DNA from 4 places in the Streptomyces sp. NPDC091972 genome. Region 1 is predicted to be linked to each of the others. Evidence: riboswitches for the same ligand, from Rfam matches in the RefSeq annotation. Region 1 holds a riboswitch; each other region holds the start of a gene.
The links. A riboswitch is a leader RNA that binds a small molecule or an ion and turns the genes downstream of it on or off. The one in region 1 is predicted to bind cyclic di-AMP.
Positions count from the first base shown of each region.

Region 2: another riboswitch for cyclic di-AMP. It lies ahead of ACIQJT_RS39445 (transglycosylase SLT domain-containing protein); the one in region 1 lies ahead of ACIQJT_RS29480 (NlpC/P60 family protein).
Region 3: another riboswitch for cyclic di-AMP. It lies ahead of ACIQJT_RS39005 (M23 family metallopeptidase); the one in region 1 lies ahead of ACIQJT_RS29480 (NlpC/P60 family protein).
Region 4: another riboswitch for cyclic di-AMP. It lies ahead of ACIQJT_RS00975 (peptidoglycan DD-metalloendopeptidase family protein); the one in region 1 lies ahead of ACIQJT_RS29480 (NlpC/P60 family protein).

Region 1 covers NZ_JBIVSV010000011.1:151,543-155,958, reverse strand. The annotation lists gene ACIQJT_RS29490 (hypothetical protein) at 1-109, shown strand, start outside; gene ACIQJT_RS29485 (tellurite resistance/C4-dicarboxylate transporter family protein) at 87-1,070, opposite strand; gene ACIQJT_RS29480 (NlpC/P60 family protein) at 1,191-2,336, opposite strand; cyclic di-AMP (ydaO/yuaA leader) riboswitch at 2,345-2,512, opposite strand; gene pcrA (DNA helicase PcrA) at 2,809-4,416, shown strand, end outside.
Region 2 covers NZ_JBIVSV010000021.1:367-4,782, reverse strand. The annotation lists gene ACIQJT_RS39460 (carbohydrate ABC transporter permease) at 1-102, shown strand, start outside; gene ACIQJT_RS39455 (LacI family DNA-binding transcriptional regulator) at 143-1,171, shown strand; gene ACIQJT_RS39450 (HAD family hydrolase) at 1,334-2,146, shown strand; gene ACIQJT_RS39445 (transglycosylase SLT domain-containing protein) at 2,150-2,632, opposite strand; cyclic di-AMP (ydaO/yuaA leader) riboswitch at 2,638-2,838, opposite strand; gene ACIQJT_RS39440 (polyprenyl synthetase family protein) at 3,612-4,416, shown strand, end outside.
Region 3 covers NZ_JBIVSV010000020.1:20,123-24,538, forward strand. The annotation lists gene ACIQJT_RS38995 (PrsW family intramembrane metalloprotease) at 1-486, shown strand, start outside; gene ACIQJT_RS39000 (aldo/keto reductase) at 499-1,443, opposite strand; gene ACIQJT_RS39005 (M23 family metallopeptidase) at 1,590-2,615, opposite strand; cyclic di-AMP (ydaO/yuaA leader) riboswitch at 2,627-2,784, opposite strand; tRNA gene ACIQJT_RS39010 (tRNA-Met) at 3,103-3,176, opposite strand; gene ACIQJT_RS39015 (hypothetical protein) at 3,296-3,556, shown strand; gene ribA (GTP cyclohydrolase II) at 3,576-4,217, opposite strand; gene ACIQJT_RS39025 (MarR family transcriptional regulator) at 4,337-4,416, opposite strand, start outside.
Region 4 covers NZ_JBIVSV010000001.1:216,126-220,541, reverse strand. The annotation lists gene ACIQJT_RS00980 (DUF6250 domain-containing protein) at 1-490, opposite strand, end outside; gene ACIQJT_RS00975 (peptidoglycan DD-metalloendopeptidase family protein) at 725-1,675, opposite strand; cyclic di-AMP (ydaO/yuaA leader) riboswitch at 1,680-1,850, opposite strand; gene ACIQJT_RS00970 (alpha-galactosidase) at 2,147-4,222, opposite strand.

The sequences.
Region 1 (4,416 bases):
CGGCCTCGTCTATGTGAAGCGGGACGACGAGAAGGTGGACAAGAGCCTGTTCGGCCTGGTCGGCGCGCTGACCACGGCCAACGTCTTCATCGCGGTGCTCTGGACCTGACGGCCGCCCGGGCGGAGCCGACCGCCCCCGCCGCGACGGCCGACCAGGCCGCCACGGAGATCCACAGCAGCACCTCACCGGGCGTGCCGAGCCACGGGACGTCCACGGCGGCGGAGACCGACAGCGTCGCGACCGCCGTCATCCCCATCGGGAACACGGTGGCCCAGCGGCGCACGTCGTAACGCGTGCGGGGCCGTACGAACTCGGCGGCCAGCAGTACGGCGTAGCAGGCCAGGCCGAGCACCAACAGGGTGAGGGTCACCGCGCGCAGGACTGCGCGGTCGTCGTCGTTCCACAGGTACAGGCGCACGCTGTCGGCGGCGAGGAGTTCGGAGCCGGCGAGCGCCGAGACGGCGAGCGCGCCGCCCGCGATCCACTGGTCGCCCGGTCCCTCCAGGACCTGGCGCAGGTCGAAGCGGAACAGCGCGATGCCGTAGAGGACCAGGCCGAGCCAGAACAGGACCAGCGCGGTGTGCGCGAGCCAGGCCGCGGACTCGGCCGCCGCGAGGGTGGCACCGAGGACCGCGAGGCCCTGGGTGGCCACGCAGCACAGGAACACCCCGCCGGGCATCCGCGGCCTCCAGTGCCTCATGACCAGCGTGATCAGCGGCGGCCACAGCAGGGCGGACAGGGTCAGCAGCGCCTCGGCGAGGGCCTGCCGGCTCAGCAGGGAGAAGCGGGTGCCGAGCACGGTGGTCGCCGCCACGGCCGTCAGGGCGCCCGGTGTCCCGGCGTCCGCGACCCATCGCGCGCGCTGCCGCAGCAGTCGTACGGCGAAGTCGGCGGCCAGCCCGAGCCAGGCCGCGCATCCGAGCACCAGGGCGATGCGGGACAGCGTCTCGTGGCCGGTCAGACGGAGCCCGACCGACAGGATGCCGGTCGCCAGCACCGCGGCCCCGACCGCGGGCGGGCGCTGCGCCCACCGGATGCGCTGGGCGGAGTGCTGGGAGGTACCGGGCATGGGGCGATGCTAGGAAGCGCCCCGCGCCGTGGCGGCGGGGCGCGCACGCGCGCGCGTGAAATGCACGCGAGTGCGGGTCCCGGGGCGGCGCGGGGCGGGACGGAACTCCGAGCGCCGGGCTCAGGCCGGGCGGACCACGCTGTGGATCGCCGACTCGCCGTCGTAGTAGATCGACTCCTCGCGGACGTACGCGCCCGGCTTGGGAGCGTGGATCATCATGCCGTTGCCGATGTAGAGGCCGACGTGGCTGATGTCGTCGTAGAAGAAGACCAGGTCACCGGGCTGGGCGTCGGCCAGGGAGACCGTGGTGCCGGCGTTGACCTGGTCGTAGGTGACGCGGGGGAGGTCGACGCCGGCGGCCTTCCAGGCGGCCTGGGTGAGCCCTGAGCAGTCGTAGGAGTCGGGGCCGGTGGCGCCCCAGACGTACGGCTTGCCGATCTGCGCCCGGGCGAACGCGAGGGCCTTGGCGGCCTTGGTGGCGTACGAGGAGTCGGGCGCCGTCGAGGCCGTGTCCTGCGGGGCGGCGGTCTCCTGCGCGGTCTCCTGTGCGGCCTTCTGCGCCGCCGCCTGCTGCTGCGCGAGCTCCGCCGCCTTGCGAGCCGCCTCCTGCTGCCTGCGCTGCTCGATCGCCGCGAAACGCGCCTTCTCCTGGGCCGTCAGCTCGGACAGCAGCTCCCGCGCGTCGGCGAGCTTCTTCTGGACGGTCGCCTTGGCGGTCCTCAGGTCGCTCTGCGTCTCGGTGAGCGCCTGGAGGCTCTGGGAGGCCTCCTGGCGCTTCTTCATCGTGTCCGACTGCTCGGTGACGTAGTCGTCGACCGCGCCCTTCTGGCGGCTGGTCAGGCGGCCCATGAGCTGGGTCTGGTCGAAGTAGTCCTGCGGGGTGTCCGCGAGCAGGAAGGTCGCCGTGTCGGGCGCGGCGGCGCCGGTGCGGTACTGGGCCGCGGCGAACGCGCCGAGCTCCTCCCGCGCCTCGTTGAGCTTCTGGGTGCGCCGGGCGACGTCGTCGAGGAGCGTGTCGACCTGCTTGCGCTGCCTGGCCGTCTTCTCCTTGGCCGCGTTGTAGTTGTCGGTCGCCGACTCGGCCTGGCGGTAGAGGTCGTCGACCTTCTTCTCGACCTCTTCGAGACTCGGCTTGTCATCGGCCGGCGCGGCGTTCGCCGACTGGGACAGCAGGGCCACGGAGGTCAGGGCGGCCGTCGCGAGGGCCGGGGTCCGTATGCCTGCCACGCGCGTACCGGCGGGACGCGACTTGCGGTGCGACGCCAAGGGAGGCGACTCCTTCCGTGCTCCGCCTGCCGAGTTAGCTGTCGGGTTCGGGCGTCGTGCGTCGGAAGGTTTGCCCTACGGCTCTCCCCGCGCGGGAGGCGGCCGATTCACCCCAGGTTCGGTGGGTCCCCGGCTCCGGGCGCGCGGCGGCGCTGCGGACTCGGCGGAGGCCGTGCGGCCCGGCGACGTTCGCCGGAGGGGGTCGTACGGCCTGCGGGAACGGTAGCCAACCGGTGTGGCGCGTGTGAAGGTTGATGTTCGATATGCCCGATACATTTTCGTGACCTTCGTCCCAGGCGCCGTTCCGCGCGGTCGTTGTGCGGTGATTTATCAGCACCTGGCGCATTGGTCGGAGTGGTGACGCCCGCCCGTTTCCGGGGCGGCTTCCGGCGGCCGGGGTGGGGCGGTGATTCGGGCGATGTTCTCGGGGCGGCGGCGGTCTGTCAGTGGGGCACCCTAGACTCGGAGAGCGATGAGCAGCCTCTTTGACGACAGCTTCCTGGCGGACCTCCAGGCCCCTCGCGGGCACGCGGAGGAACCCCCGCCGCCGCCCGAGGACGAGCACGTGCCGGAGCAGGTCCCGCACGACCTGTTCGGCGGGAAGTTCGACGTGCCCCCGGACCGGGACGCCTACTACCGCGACGGCGCCCCGCGCCCCGTGGTGGACCCGGCCGCCCTCCTGGAGGGGCTGAACGAGAACCAGCGCGCGGCCGTCGTGCACTCCGGCAGCCCCCTGCTCATCGTGGCCGGCGCCGGCTCCGGCAAGACCCGGGTGCTCACCCACCGCATCGCCCACCTCCTCGGCGAGCGCCATGTCCACCCCGGCCAGATCCTCGCGATCACCTTCACCAACAAGGCCGCGGGCGAGATGAAGGAGCGCGTCGAGCAGCTCGTCGGCCCGCGCGCGAACGCGATGTGGGTCATGACCTTCCACAGCGCCTGCGTGCGGATCCTGCGCAAGGAGTCGAAGAAGCTCGGGTTCACCTCGTCGTTCTCGATCTACGACGCCGCCGACTCCAAGCGGCTCATGGCCCTGGTCTGCCGCGACCTGGACCTCGACCCCAAGCGGTACCCGCCGAAGTCCTTCAGCGCCAAGATCAGCAACCTGAAGAACGAGCTGATCGACGAGGAGGACTTCGCCGCCCAGGCCACGGACGGCTTCGAGAAGACCCTCGCGCAGGCCTACGCCATGTACCAGTCGCGGCTCCGCGAGGCCAACGCCCTCGACTTCGACGACCTGATCATGACGACGGTCAACCTGCTCCGGGCGTTCCCCGACGTCGCCGAGCACTACCGCCGCCGCTTCCGGCACGTCCTCGTCGACGAGTACCAGGACACCAACCACGCACAGTACGCCCTGGTCAGAGAGCTGGTCGGGACCTCCGAGCACCCGGTGGACGTACCGCCGAGCGAGCAGGACCTGCCGCCCGCCGAGCTGTGTGTCGTCGGTGACGCCGACCAGTCGATCTACGCCTTCCGCGGTGCGACCATCCGCAACATCCTCCAGTTCGAGGAGGACTACCCGGACGCGACGACGATCCTGCTGGAGCAGAACTACCGCTCCACCCAGACGATCCTCACCGCCGCCAACGCCGTCATCGAGCGCAACGAGTCCCGCCGCCCCAAGAACCTGTGGACCAACGCGGGCGCGGGCGCGCGCATCACCGGCTATGTCGCAGACACCGAGCACGACGAGGCGCAGTTCGTCGCCGACGAGATAGACCGCCTCACCGACGCGGGCGAGGCGAAGGCCGGCGACGTCGCCGTCTTCTACCGCACCAACGCGCAGTCCCGTGTCTTCGAAGAGGTCTTCATCCGCGTCGGCCTGCCCTACAAGGTCGTCGGCGGCGTCCGCTTCTACGAGCGCAAGGAGGTCCGGGACGTCCTGGCCTACCTGCGCGTCCTCGCCAACCCCGAGGACTCCGTACCCCTGCGGCGCATCCTGAACGTCCCCAAGCGGGGCATCGGCGACCGCGCCGAGGCGATGATCGACGCCCTGTCCCAGCGCGAGAGGATCAGCTTCCCGCAGGCGCTCAAGCGCGTCGACGAGGCGTACGGCATGGCCGCGCGCTCCACCAAC
Region 2 (4,416 bases), on a different contig from region 1:
ATCACCGGATGCCTGCTCGCGATCCTTCCGCTGATCGGGCTCTTCCTGGTGATCCAGCGGTTCTGGTCGCTGGACCTGATGAGCGGCTCGGTCAAGGCCTGAGGCCCGGGCTCCCCCGCACGAACGTCTCCGAACGAGGAACATGACCACCAGCGCGAACGGACGCCGCAAGCCACCGACCATCCACGACGTGGCCCGGGAGGCGGGCGTCTCGCGGGGCACCGTCTCCCGCTTCCTGAACGGCGGCCACTACGTCTCGCCCGCCGCCCGGCGGTCGGTCGAGACCGCCATCAGGAAGACCGGTTACGTGGTCAACCGGCACGCCCGCAGCCTCAGCACGGGCCGCTCGGACTCGGTGGCGTTCCTGCTGACCGAACCGCAGGAGAAGTTCTTCGAGGACCCCAACTTCAACGTCCTGCTGCGCGGTTGCACCGAGCGGCTCGCCCAGCACGACATCCCGCTGCTGCTGATGCTCGCCGAGAGCGACGACGACCGGCGCCGGCTGACCCGGTACATCACCTCGGGTCACGTCGACGGTGTGCTGCTGCTGTCCAACCACAGCGGCGACCCGGTCGCGGCCGAACTGCACGACGCCGGGATCCCGTTGGTGGTCTGCGGCAAGCCGATCGGGCGGGGCACCAAGGTGAGTTACGTGGCCGCGGCCGACCGGGAGGGCGCACAGGACATGGTCCGCCACCTCCTCGCGGGTGGCCGGCGCCGCGTCGGCATGGTCACCGGGCCGCTGGACATGCCGGGCGGCCCCGACCGGCTGGCCGGCTACCGGGACGTGCTCGCGGAGGCGGGCCTGCCCTACGACCCGGAGCTCGTCGTCGAGGGCGACTTCCGGCGCAGCGGTGGCGAACGGGCCGCCCGCCGCCTGCTCGCCCAGGCCCCGGACATGGACGCGGTGTTCGTCGCCTCCGACCTCATGGCCCTGGGCGTCGTGGGCGTCCTCCAGCAGGCCGGGCGTTCGGTCCCGGAGGACATCGCTGTCGGCGGCTTCGACGACTCACCGGCGGCCACCGCGATCGCCCCGGCCCTGACCACCATGCGCCAGCCCTTCGACCGCATCAGCGCCGAGATGGTCCGCATGCTCCTCGCCCAGATCGCCGGCGAGGACACGGCCGGGGTGATCCTCCCGACCGAACTGGTGGTGCGGGACTCGGCGTAGCCCGTCGGCGGCGCGGAAAGCCCGCGCCCGACGGGGTCCGCCGGCCTTCGCCGGGCCCTGCCGCCGAGGCCCCGGAAGCGGAACTGCCGTCAACGGATGTGAAAGCAGGAGCCGTCCGGTTCGCGTCGAGTCGGAGGGGCCAACCATCCGTATTCTCTGATCATGGCCGCCTCCCCCGCATATTCACTCATCGCCACCGACCTGGACGGCACGCTGCTGCGCGCCGACGACACCCTCTCCGACCGGTCGTTGGCCGTGCTCGCGCGGGTGGCCGCGGGGGGAGCCCGGCATCTCGTCGTGACGGGACGGCCGGCGCCCAGAGTGCGCCCGCTGCTCGACGACCTCGGCAGCACGGGGCTCGCGGTGTGCGGACAGGGCGCGCAGGTGTACGACGCCGGCGCGGACCGTCTGCTCTGGTCGGTGAACCTGGACCGGGAACTGGCCGAGACCGCGCTCGGCAAGATCGAGGCGGAGGTCGGGCAGGTGTACGCGGCCGTGGACCAGGACGGGGTCGACGGGCTCACGCTCATCGAGCCGGGCTATCTGATGCCCCATCCGACCCTGCCCGCCGTGCGGGTCGGCCGACGCGACGACCTGTGGTGCGAGCCGATCAGCAAGGTGCTGCTGCGCCACCCGTACCTGTCCGACGACGAGTTGGCGGGCACCGCGCGCTCGGTGGTGGGTTCGCTGGCGACGGTCACCATGTCGGGGCCCGGGACCGTCGAACTCCAGCCATGCGGCGTCACCAAGGCGACGGGCCTCGCACTCGCCGCCGAACACCTGGGACTGGGACCCGAGGTGACGATCGCCTTCGGGGACATGCCCAACGACATCCCCATGTTCGACTGGGCGGCCCGCGGGGTGGCGATGGCCAACGCCCACCCCGAACTCAAGGCCGTGGCCGACGAGGTGACCCTGTCGAACGAGGACGACGGCATCGCCGTCGTCCTCGAACGACTCTTCCCGCGGGCGTAGTCCCTAGTACGCGCCGAACACGTTGTCGATGGATCCGTACCGCTGGGCCGCGTAGTTGCAGGCCGCGGTGATGTTCGCCACCGGGTCGTACGGGTCCCACGAGGTGTTGGCCACGTGGTACGCGGCGAAGGTCGGGTCGATCACCTGGAGCAGGCCCTTGGAGGGCGTGCCGGCGGCCGCGTTGGAGTCCCAGAGGTTGATGGCGTAGGGGTTGCCGGAGGACTCACGGATGACGTTGCGGTAGATGCCGTCGTAGGAGCCGGGGATGCCGTGCTCCGCCATGACGGCGAGGGAGGCCCGGATCCAGCCGTCGAGGGTGTTGGGGTAGCCCAGCGTGGTCGCGGTCTGCTGGGGCGGGGTGGCCGCGGAGGCGCTGGTCGCGCCGATGAGCGGCAGGGCCAGGACGGCGACTCCGGTCCCGGCGACGGCGAGCTTGCGGGCGAGACGGCTGGTGCGGGGACGGCGGTGCTGAGCGGCAGCGGGCATGGCGAAGTTCCTCTCCGTCGCCTGCGAGGTGAGCTGTCGGGTTCGGGCGGGAGATGCCCGGACACACCTACGAAAGGCGTGACTTCACCCCGAGCCGTACCGGTATGTCCGAAGACGACCGTTCCGGCGACTTACCTGGTTCCCCCGCTCCTGCCATGGTTCTCGGTGGGTGTACGGGCGGTGGCAGGATTCGGCGTCCGTCCGACAGGCCGGGAACGTATGCGAGAGCACATGTCCGGAACAAGTGGCGAATTCACATGGGGTGCCTGTTGACCTTGGTGAGGGAGATTTGAGGCACTTGATCCTTTGCGTTCGCCAAGTCTCAACTCGCGCACGGTAGAAGGCGGATCGCAGGATTCCGGATGTCCGCCGACCCGCCTGCCCGAGTGGGCCAAGTCACAGCCGAACGCAAGAGGTGTAAAACGGTCAAGAAGCACCAACTCATGTGCAACCGGCTGCCCGTGGGATGCGCTTCTCCCACGCCCACCGGAAGACCACCTAGCCGCACCGGAGGTGGCGAAGTCCGCCCCCTCACCTGGTCGCGGGTCTGACGGTCGAGCCGGGCGAGCGGCGCCGCCGCCCCCGCGTGCATGTCCGGAGGGAGCCGGGGCCGCCGGACATGCCGACCCGGCCGTCGCACCAGGGCCGGCGCTGCCGGTCGCAGGGTGCCGTCCGGCCGGGCAGGTATTCGAGGATCGCGGGTACCGGTTCCGTGGTGAGCGGCCCGCATCGGCGGGTCCTGTCGGTCTCAGGGCACCGGTTTCACGACGAAGGCGGCTACTTACCTACAAATAGATTGATAGCCGTTCTTTTCAGGTGATCAAAAACATACCGGTCGTGATCCGATAGCGCCTGGCATGGACGGGGCGGGCGCTATCGGTGATCCAAAGGTGACCGGATACGCTGACTTGAGTGATGGCAGCGACCTATCGACATTTCGCGTAACCGCCAGTAGACACCAGCAGACAGGAGACCCCTCGTGACCGTCGTCGGGCCGTTCGGGCTGAGCGTGCGGGACCAGGCTCTGGAAGCCGATGTCCAGGCCGGATTGGCGGCTGTCGAGGAGGGACTGCTCGAGGCCACCAAGAGCGAGGTCCCCTTCATCACGGAGGCCGCCCAGCACCTGGTGCGCGCGGGCGGAAAGCGCTTCCGGCCGCTGCTCGTGATGCTCGCCGCCCAGTTCGGGGACCCCTACGCCCCGGGCGTGGTGCCGTCGGCCGTGGTGGTGGAGCTGACCCACCTCGCCACGCTGTACCACGACGACGTCATGGACGAGGCCGAGGTCCGGCGGGGCGTCGACAGCGCCAACACCCGCTGGGGCAACTCGGTGGCCGTGCTGACCGGCGACTTCCTGTTCGCCCGCGCCTCGCACATCCTGGCCGACCTCGGACCGGAGGCGGTCCGGGTGCAGTCGGAGGCGTTCGAGCGCCTGGTCACCGGCCAGATCCTGGAGACGGCCGGACCGCAGGACGGCCGGGACCCGGTCGAGCACTACCTGGACGTGCTCGGCGGCAAGACGGGCTCGCTCGTCGCGGTCTCGTGCCGCTTCGGCGCGATGATGTCGGGCGCCGACGAGACGGTCGTGGACGTCCTGACCCAGTACGGCGAGCGCCTCGGCGTCGCCTTCCAGCTGGCCGACGACGTCCTCGACATCGCCTCCGACTCCCACGAGTCCGGCAAGACACCGGGCACGGACCTGCGCGAGGGCATCCCGACCATGCCGGTCCTGCGACTGCGGGAGCGCGCCGCCCGGCTCGGCCTGGCCGACGACATCGCCCTGTGCG
Region 3 (4,416 bases), on a different contig from region 1:
CTGGTCATCTGGACGCGGCAGCGGGAGCTGCGGACCGTGCGCGAGGAACTGCCCGCGTACGCCGCCGCCGGGTGGCTGACGCCGGCCGAGCCGTACGTACTGGGCTCGATGCGGGCCCGGCGGATAGCGCGGGAGTACGCGCGGCGGCAGTTCGGCGGGCGGGCGGCGGCGCGGGCGGTCGCGCAGTACGAGGCGTACGCGACGTCGTTGGCGTTCCTGCGGCGCCGGGGACGGCTCGGCCGGGCGAACGCCGACTTCGTCGTACGGGAGCGGGAGCTGCTGCACGAGCTGTGGCGCCGGCGGGACGTGGCCCGCCCCGCCCTGGACCACGCGGCCCGGACGACGGCACCCCCGGTACCGGTGGCCGCGCCGCCCTGGCCGGTGTACGGGGTGTACGGCCACCCGCCCCACCCCGCCCAGCAGGCGCACCCGGTCCACCCGGCGCACGCGGTGCCCTACCCCGCGTACAACCCGTACCGGACGTAGGCCGGCCTCCCCTTACGCCGACGCCTCCGTCAGGCGCCCCAGCTCCTCCTCCGTCAGGGTCAGCTCCGCCACCCTCAGCAGCGCCGGGAGCTGCTCCACCGTGCGGGCGGACGCGATCGGGGCCGCGACCGTCGGCTGGGCGGCGAGCCAGGCGAGGGCGACCGTGGCGACCGGGACGGTGTGGGACTCGGCGATGTCGTCGAGCGCCGCGAGCACCTTCCGGCCGCGCTCGGTCTCCAGGTGCTTGGCGGCACCCGCGCTGCGCCGGCTCTCCACGGTCTCGCCGACGCGGTACTTGCCGGTGAGGAACCCGGAGGCGAGGGCGAAGTACGGGACGGCGGCGAGACCCTGCCGGGAGGCGACGGCCTGGAGTTCGCCCTCGTAGGTGTCCCGCGAGACGAGGTTGTAGTGGGGCTGGAGGGCGGTGTAGCGCGCGAGGCCCTCGCGGTCGGAGAAGTCGAGGGACTCCGCAAGGCGCGCGGCGGAGATGTTGGAGGCTCCGATCGCCCGTACCTTGCCCGCCTTCACCAGCTCGTCCAGCGCGCCGATGATCTCCTCGACGGGTGTCTCCGGCTTGTCGTAGTGGGTGTAGTACAGGTCGATGCGGTCGGTGCCGAGGCGGCGCAGCGAGGCGTCCGCCGCCGCCTTGATGTTCGCCGCGCTCAGGCCCGGGTAGTCGGGGTGCTGGCTGACCTTCGTGGCGATGAGGACGTCGTCGCGGTTGCCGCGGGCCGCCAGCCACTTTCCGATGATGGTCTCGGACTCGCCACCGGAGTTGCCGTCCACCCATGCCGAGTACGAGTCGGCCGTGTCGAGGAAGTTGCCGCCGGCCGCGGTGTAGGCGTCGAGGACGGCGAACGAGGTGGCCTCGTCGGCGGTCCAGCCGAACACGTTGCCGCCGAGGGAGAGCGGGAAGACCTCGAGGCCGGAGGAGCCGAGCTTGCGAAGAGAAGTCATGCCATACGTCAACGCCAGTGCCGGACGCCGGCCTTCCGGCACGGCCGCAAAGTCCTCGCAAACAAGCGGGGTCGGCTGCTCCGACACACCGACAGCCCTGACGTCGGGGGGACGTCGTCAGGGCTGTCGGAGTTCGCGGGGGAGGGTCAGGGGTTGAGACCCTTGCCGCGCAGCCACGCCATCGGGTCGATCCCGTCGGCGGAGCCGCCCGGGTGGACCTCCAGGTGCAGGTGCGCGCCGGTCACGTTGCCCGTGGCGCCCACGCGGCCGATGACGTCACCGGTGGCGACCTTCTGGCCGACGCTGACGCTGATCGAGGACTGGTGGCAGAACCACAGCTCGGTGCCGTCGTCGAGGGTGAGGATCGTGCGGTAGCCGTAGGAGCCGGCCCAGCCGGCCTCCGTGATGGTGCCGCTGTGGACCGCCTTGATGAGCGTGCCCGTGGGGGCGGCGAAGTCGAGGCCCGTGTGGTAGCCGGAGGACCACAGGGAACCGGCCTGACCGAAGGTCGAGGTGATGGTGTACGACGAGGTCGGCAGCGTGTACTGCTTGGCGAGCTCGGCCAGGCGCTCCGCCTCGGCCTTCTTCGCGGCCTCCTCCTCCGCCTTCTTCTTGGCGGCGGCGGCCTTCTCCTGGGCTTCCTTCTCCGCCTTGGCGGCGGCCGCGTCGGCCTCCTTCTGGGCGGCGTCCGCGACGGCCTGGGCGGCCTTGGTGTCGATCTGGTCCTGCTGCACCTCGGCCTGGGCCAGGATGCGCGAGCGCAGTGCCTCACCGGCGTCCGAGGCGCCCTCGGCGGTGCCGGCGGTGGTGGCGCCGACGCTGCTGAAGGCGCTCGTGTCGGCGGCGGCCGGGTCGGAGTCGTCCGAGATGAGCGAGCCCACGTTGGGCAGGTCCGGCATCGAGATGGAGACCGGCGGCTTGCCGGTGTTGGCGCTGGCCATCCCGCCCGCGCTGACCGCGGCTATGACGCCGACGCCCAGGACGGTGGAGCTACGGGCGAATCCGCCGCCACGCTGCTTTGCTACGCGATGCCGGCCTCGTACGGGAGCGAGGGAGTCCGCGGTCGGGTTCCACTCGCCGAGCGGAGCCTCGTCGTCGGCACGGTAGCCGCCGTACACGAGGGTGTCGCTCGGAACGTACGGCGCCTCGGGGGCAGGCGGGTTGGACGCCACGTGGGCGCACTCCTTTCCTTCCTTCTCGCCTACCGGGTTAGCTGACGGGTTCGGAGCAGGAAGGTCTCCTACGCGCGTATATCCACCGTGCTGCCACGGCGGACTACGAGCGATTCACCCCAAGGTGGTGGTTCCCCGGTTCCCTTGCGGAATTCGGCGCGTGAGCACGGAGCCGTCTCTTGTGACGGCTGGGACGACCGCGCTGCGTTATCGAACGTTAATAGACCCGGGGGCCCGATTCCAAGCTGTTCCGCTTGATCATTAACGAAATCCCGCTGGACTTACGGCCCATGAACGGTGAAAAACGGGCGAGTTGACCACGACTCAGACGGCACAGGGGTGTTGACGGTGTGTCAGTCGCTATGCGGAGGGCGCCCATCCGCTCACCCGGCGTGACGAAGGCCGCTGCGAACCCTCCGGCCGGGCGCGGACGCACAAACACTCAGGGCCGGAACCCATTCACTGGATTCCGGCCCTGAGCCTTCAGTAGCGGGGACAGGATTTGAACCTGCGACCTCTGGGTTATGAGCCCAGCGAGCTACCGAGCTGCTCCACCCCGCGTCGTTGTGTGACCAGCATACGTCATCCGCGAGGTGGTTCGCGCCAGGGTTGTTCCAGGGGCCCCGGTGGCCGCGCGGAGCGGCGTACCGTGGCGCTCCTCACAGGAACGAGGAGGGGACATGACGGCAGCCGACGGGCGGCCGGCGGAGATCGGGAAGCGGGACATCCCGCTCTCCGGCGGCCGGACGCTGCGGGTGACGGAGTTCGGCAACGGCAGCATCAGGCTGGCGGTGCACACGGGCTCCCGCTACGTGGTGACGAGCCTGGAGCAGATCGACGACGGGACCGTGCTGAGGCTCTCGCCCGGCCGCGAGGGCTCGGGCGCCCACCGGAACTGGGTGCGGGACCACGAGGGCGGTGCGGGCGGCTCCGGCGAGTGAGCACCCGCCCGGGCGGCCGTCAGCCGACCCCGAGCTCCGTCAACTCGCCCAGCGGCAGCGTGTGCTGGGTCTGGAGGACCTTCGCGCGGAGGTAGCGGACGTTGTGGGCGGTGGTGAAGACGCCGGTCGGGACGCGGTCGTGGACGCCGATCCCGAGGTCCCTCAACTGACCCGCCTTGTCGGGGTTGTTGGAGAGCAGGTCGAGTTCGCCGATGCCCAGGGCGGTCAGCATCTGCGCGGCCGCCGTGTAGTCGCGGGCGTCCTCGGGCAGGCCCAGCGCGGTGTTCGCGGCGTAGGTGTCGAGACCCTGGTCCTGGAGGGCGTACGCGTCGAGCTTGTTGTAGAGGCCGATGCCGCGGCCCTCCTGGCGGAGGTAGAGCAGGACGCCGCCGCGCTCGGCTATGCGCTCGACCGCCTCGCGCAGTTGCGGGCCGCAGTCGCAGCGGGCGGAGCCGAAGACGTCACCGGTGAGGCACTCGGAGTGCAGCCGCACCAGCGGGACGGTGCCGGGGGCGGGGTCGCCGAGGACGACGGCGAGGTGCTCCCGCCCGTCGGCCAGGCCGTGGAAGGTGACGAGCTCGGCGTCGACGCGGTAGCCGTCCCCGAAGCGCAGCGGGACGTGGACGCGGGAGCGCTGGGTGGCGGCGGGCAGGTCGGGCATGCGGGTACTCCGCTCCGTGGGCATATCTGCTTCAGTTTTGAAGCAGTCCTACTGATCGAGACCCTACCTCATGCTTTAAATTTGAAGCAACGCCTTTATGGCACTCGTCACACGCACCCTCAGGAGCAGGACGGGGAGGACCGCCGGCGCCACGGAACCTCCTCGGCGGGTCCGCCCTCCCCCTGGAGTCCCGCGGTGA
Region 4 (4,416 bases), on a different contig from region 1:
CCGGTTCACCGACGTAGCGGCGCAGCCGTGTCGTGGTGTTGTAGTTGGCGCCGTAGCCGGAGTAGTACGTCTTCAGGTGGTCGTACTCCGCGAGCGCCCCGCTCCGGTGGGTGGCGAAGAGGTCGTCGGGGGACCGGACGTCGACCGCGTTCCAGAAGTTGTTCAGGTCGGACACCCGGTCGTTGACCCCGCCCGCGGACACGGGCGTGGCGGTGTACTCCAGGACGTACGGCCCTTCGAGCGGCTGCCGGAACCAGATCGTCGCACCGGCCGGCACGTCGACCTCCAGGATCCCGCGCCGCGCGGTGACCGTGCCGCCCTGCTCCAGTTCCACGGCCCAGCGGGCGAGGCCGTGCCGGAAGTCGTCATGGGCGAGGAGGCGGCGGTGGCGAGGCGCGGCACCCGCGGCGCTCGCGGGGGCCGCGGGGGCGAGGGCCGCCAGGGCGGCACCGGCGGCGAGGGCTCCGAAGGCTCTACGCGTGGTCGTCATGGCGGACGGTCCTTTCGTGCAGGGACTGGATCCCCAGAAAGCGCTTGCGCGGCAATGGAGTTCACTGTGCCCCGCCCCTCCCCCGCCTGTCGACGCCCCGAGCGCGCCCGCCACAAGAACGCAACGAAGCGATCATGAAACCGCAGGCCGGTACAGCCGCAGCGCTCTCCCCGCACACACCGAAGGCCGGACCCGGGGATCGGGGTCCGGCCTTCGGTGGCACATGAGGCGTCGTCAGCCGACGGCGACGCCCTTCGAACGGAGGTAGGCGACCGGGTCCACGTCGGAGCCGTAGTCCGGCGTGGTGCGGATCTCGAAGTGCAGGTGCGGGCCGGTCACGTTGCCGGTCGCCCCCGAGAGGCCGATCTGCTGGCCCGCGGTCACGGCCTGGCCGGCCGAGACGGAGAGCTGGGACAGGTGGGCGTACTGCGCGTAGTAGCCGTCGGCCAGCTTGATGACGACCTGGTTGCCGTAGGCGCCGCCCCAGCCCGCGGAGACGACGGTGCCCGCGCCCACGGCCTTGAGGGAGGTGCCGGTCGGGACGACGAAGTCGACGCCGGTGTGGTAGCCGCTGGACCACATGCTGCCCGAGACGCGGTACCCGGTGCCGACGGTGGCACCGCTGACCGGAAGCGTGAAGCCGCCGGCGGTGGTCGCACTCCGGGTGCTCTGGGTGGCGGTCGCAGGCTTGGCGGACGAGGACTTCTTCGCCTCCGCCTTCTGGGTCTTCGCCTTCTCGGTCTTCGCCGAGGAAGACGAAGAGGACGACTGGGACTTCGTGGCGCCCGTCTTGGCCTTCTTGCCGATCGAGAGCTTCAGACCGGGGTGGATCAGCGACGGGTCGTCACCGACGGCCTCACGATTTTCGGCGTACAGCTTCTTCCAGCCACCACTGACGTGCTGCTCGTCGGCGATCTTCGAGAGATAGTCGCCGACCCGCACCGAATAGGTGCGCACGGTCGCGGTCTTCGCGCTGTCCTTCTTCGCGGCCGTCTTTTCAACGGACTTCTGCGTGACCGGAAGCGACTGAACGGCCTTTTCCGAAACGGACTGGGAAGGCGCGGCGTGCGCTCCGGTGGCCCCCATGAGCGGGAGGGCGAGCGCGGCGCCCCCGGTTCCGGCGACGGCGATCGAGCGGGCGAAGCGCTGGGACTTCGGACGGCGGTGCTTACCCTTCGCGGGCATGACGAATTCCTCTCCGGCGCCTGCGAGGTGAGCTGTCGGGTGCGAGCTGGAGATGCTCGGCCGCGCCGAGACGCGACTTGACCCCTAGCCTGTTCCGGAGACCGGAACAGGCGGTTGTGCCTGTGGGTCCCCCGCTCCTGCCGTACACGGGTGAGTGGATGTGCGGAATCCGTTCGGCGGCAGGATTGGGCGTCCGACCGGATCGGTGGCGAACGTAAACGAGCAAGACGCAAAGGGACAAGTGAGGGGTTGCCCGTGCGGGCGTTTCCGTTGATCCCTCATGGGAATTACCGGTCACCCTGCGTGAATAGGGCACCCTTCACCCAGCCAAATCCCCTTGAGGGGCCCATGAATTACGTGAACATGACGCGCGACGCACCGTCACGGATATGACGCTGCTCACGCCACGAATTCACAGGGCCCCTCATCCTGAGCGGAGTTGGGCGCAAAGCACCAAACAGGACAGATGCCCTAGATGAGGCGCAGCCGGATAACAGCCGCATCGAGATCTCCGCGCAAACCGGTACGAAGTCCGTGATGCAGCAGTACGCCCCCTCGGTGCACTTCACCCGTTTCGAGGCATTCATACGTCGCTGTCGGGTCCAGTCCGCGCAGCCGCAGCGCGGGGACGGGCTCGCCGTACGACTGCGCCTGGAGCCAGGCGAGAACGACGGTCTCGTCCCCGAGGACGTACTGCACCGCGCTCAGCCCGCCCCTCGGAGGCCGCAGGCGGTGGAGGTCGCCGCGCTGCACCACGGGCCGGATCTCCTTGTAGAGGTCCACCCACCGACGGGCTTCGGCAAGCTCCTCGTCGGTCCACTCCGTGAGGTCCCCGCCGACTCCCAGCACTCCGGCCATGGCGCTCACGAACCGGAACCGCAGCGAGCTCACCCTGCCGTTGAGCTGGGTGTTGGGGCTGTCGGTGACCCAGGCGGCCATCACTCGCGCGGGATGGATCTGGCTGAAGCCGTGCTGGATGGCGAGCCGGTCCAGGGGGTCGGTGTTGTCCGAGGTCCACACCTGGTCGGTGCGGCTGAGCACCCCGAGGTCGATCCGGCCGCCACCCCCGGAGCAGGACTCGAAGGCCACGCCCGGGTGGGCCTCCCGCAACCGGTCCAGGAGGGCGTAGAAGCCGCGCACATGGTCGACCCACAGGCGCTGCGGGTAGGCGTCGCCTGGCCAGCCCGCATCGGTGAAGCAGCGGTTGAAGTCCCACTTCACGTAGTCGATCGGGGCCGAGGAGAGCAGGGTGTCGAGCTGCTCCCAGAGGTACTCCTGGACGTCCTCGCGCGCGAGGTTCAGCACGAGCTGGTTGCGGAACTCCGTCCGCTTTCGTCCTGTCTGGAACTGCACCCAGTCCGGGTGGGCGCGGTACAGCTCACTGTCCGGGTTGATCATCTCCGGCTCGACCCAGATGCCGAACTGCATGCCGAGCGCGTGCACCTGGTCACCGAGCGGCTTGAGGCCGGAGGGGAACCGGTCGGGGTTGGGCACCCAGTCGCCGAGGCCGGCCCGGTCGCTGGTGCGGGCGCCGAACCAGCCGTCGTCGACCACGAACAGCTCGACACCGATCGCCGCGGCCCGCCGGGCGAGGGTGCCCTGCTGCTCCTCGGAGATGTCGAAGTTCGTGGCCTCCCAGGAGTTGAACAGCACGGGCCGGTCCTGGTCCGCGTCCGGGATGACGTACGCCCGCTGGTAGGCGTGCCAGGCGCGGCTCGCGCCGCCGTGGCCGGCGTCGCTCCAGAGGCCCGCGAAGACGGGCGTCGTGAAGGACTCCCCGGCCGCCAGCCGGAGCAGCCCCGAGTCGTCGTGTCCGGCGCCGCCGGTGATCTGCACGCGCGCGTCGGGCAGTTGCGCCACGGCGATGCGCCAGGAACCCGACCAGCCGAGGGCGACGCCGTAGACCTCGCCCCGCTCCTCGGTGGCGTCGGTGTCGAGCGCGACCCACGGCAGGTGCTGGTGCCCGGTGTGGCCGCGACGGCTGCCGATGACCTTCTCGCCGTAGGTGAGGGGGGTTCGGGTGAGCAGGGACTCGGCGGCCCAGCGGCCGTGCAGCTGGGAGAGCCGCCAGCCGTCCTCGCGGTCGGGCAGGGTCCAGGTGGCGGAGTCGGCGCGCAGCAGCTCGACCGGGGCCGGGCCCTGGTTGTCGAGGGTCACCCAGCGCTCCAGGACGTCGTCGCGCATCCGGTAGTGCAGCGTGACGGTGAGTCCGCCGTCGCGGAACCGCAGCCGCAGCTCGTCGCCCTCGGTGTCGTACGCCTCGAAGCTCCACTCGGTGCCGCGCCGCTCGTCGGTGCGGACGGACAGGGCGGGTCGGGTGAAGCGGGGACCGCCCTCGACGGGGTACTCCTCGCGGCCGTCCAGCGGGGACTCGAAGGGCCAGTACTCGGGCAGCGGACTCACGGCGAGGGCCTCGGCGTCGGCCAGGGCGATCCTCGGCCCCCAGTGCAGGTGCAGCAGCTCGTCCTCGGCGGTGAGGTGCAGGGCGTAACTGCTGGCCGGCCCGGACAGAATCCACGTACGGCCGTTCTCGGCGATCTCCAGCATGGTGCTTCCTCACAGATCCGAACAGGTGCCAACAGGGGCGCTCAGGCCCCAACATCATCAAGGGCGGACGGCCCTGGCTGCAATGGCTGTGGACAAGTCATTACCGGCCCTGTGGACAACTCATTGGCCCAGGAATCCATGTCGTATCGTCGAGGACGTGCCCCGCCGACGAGCCGCGTCGGCGGAGCCCGGCT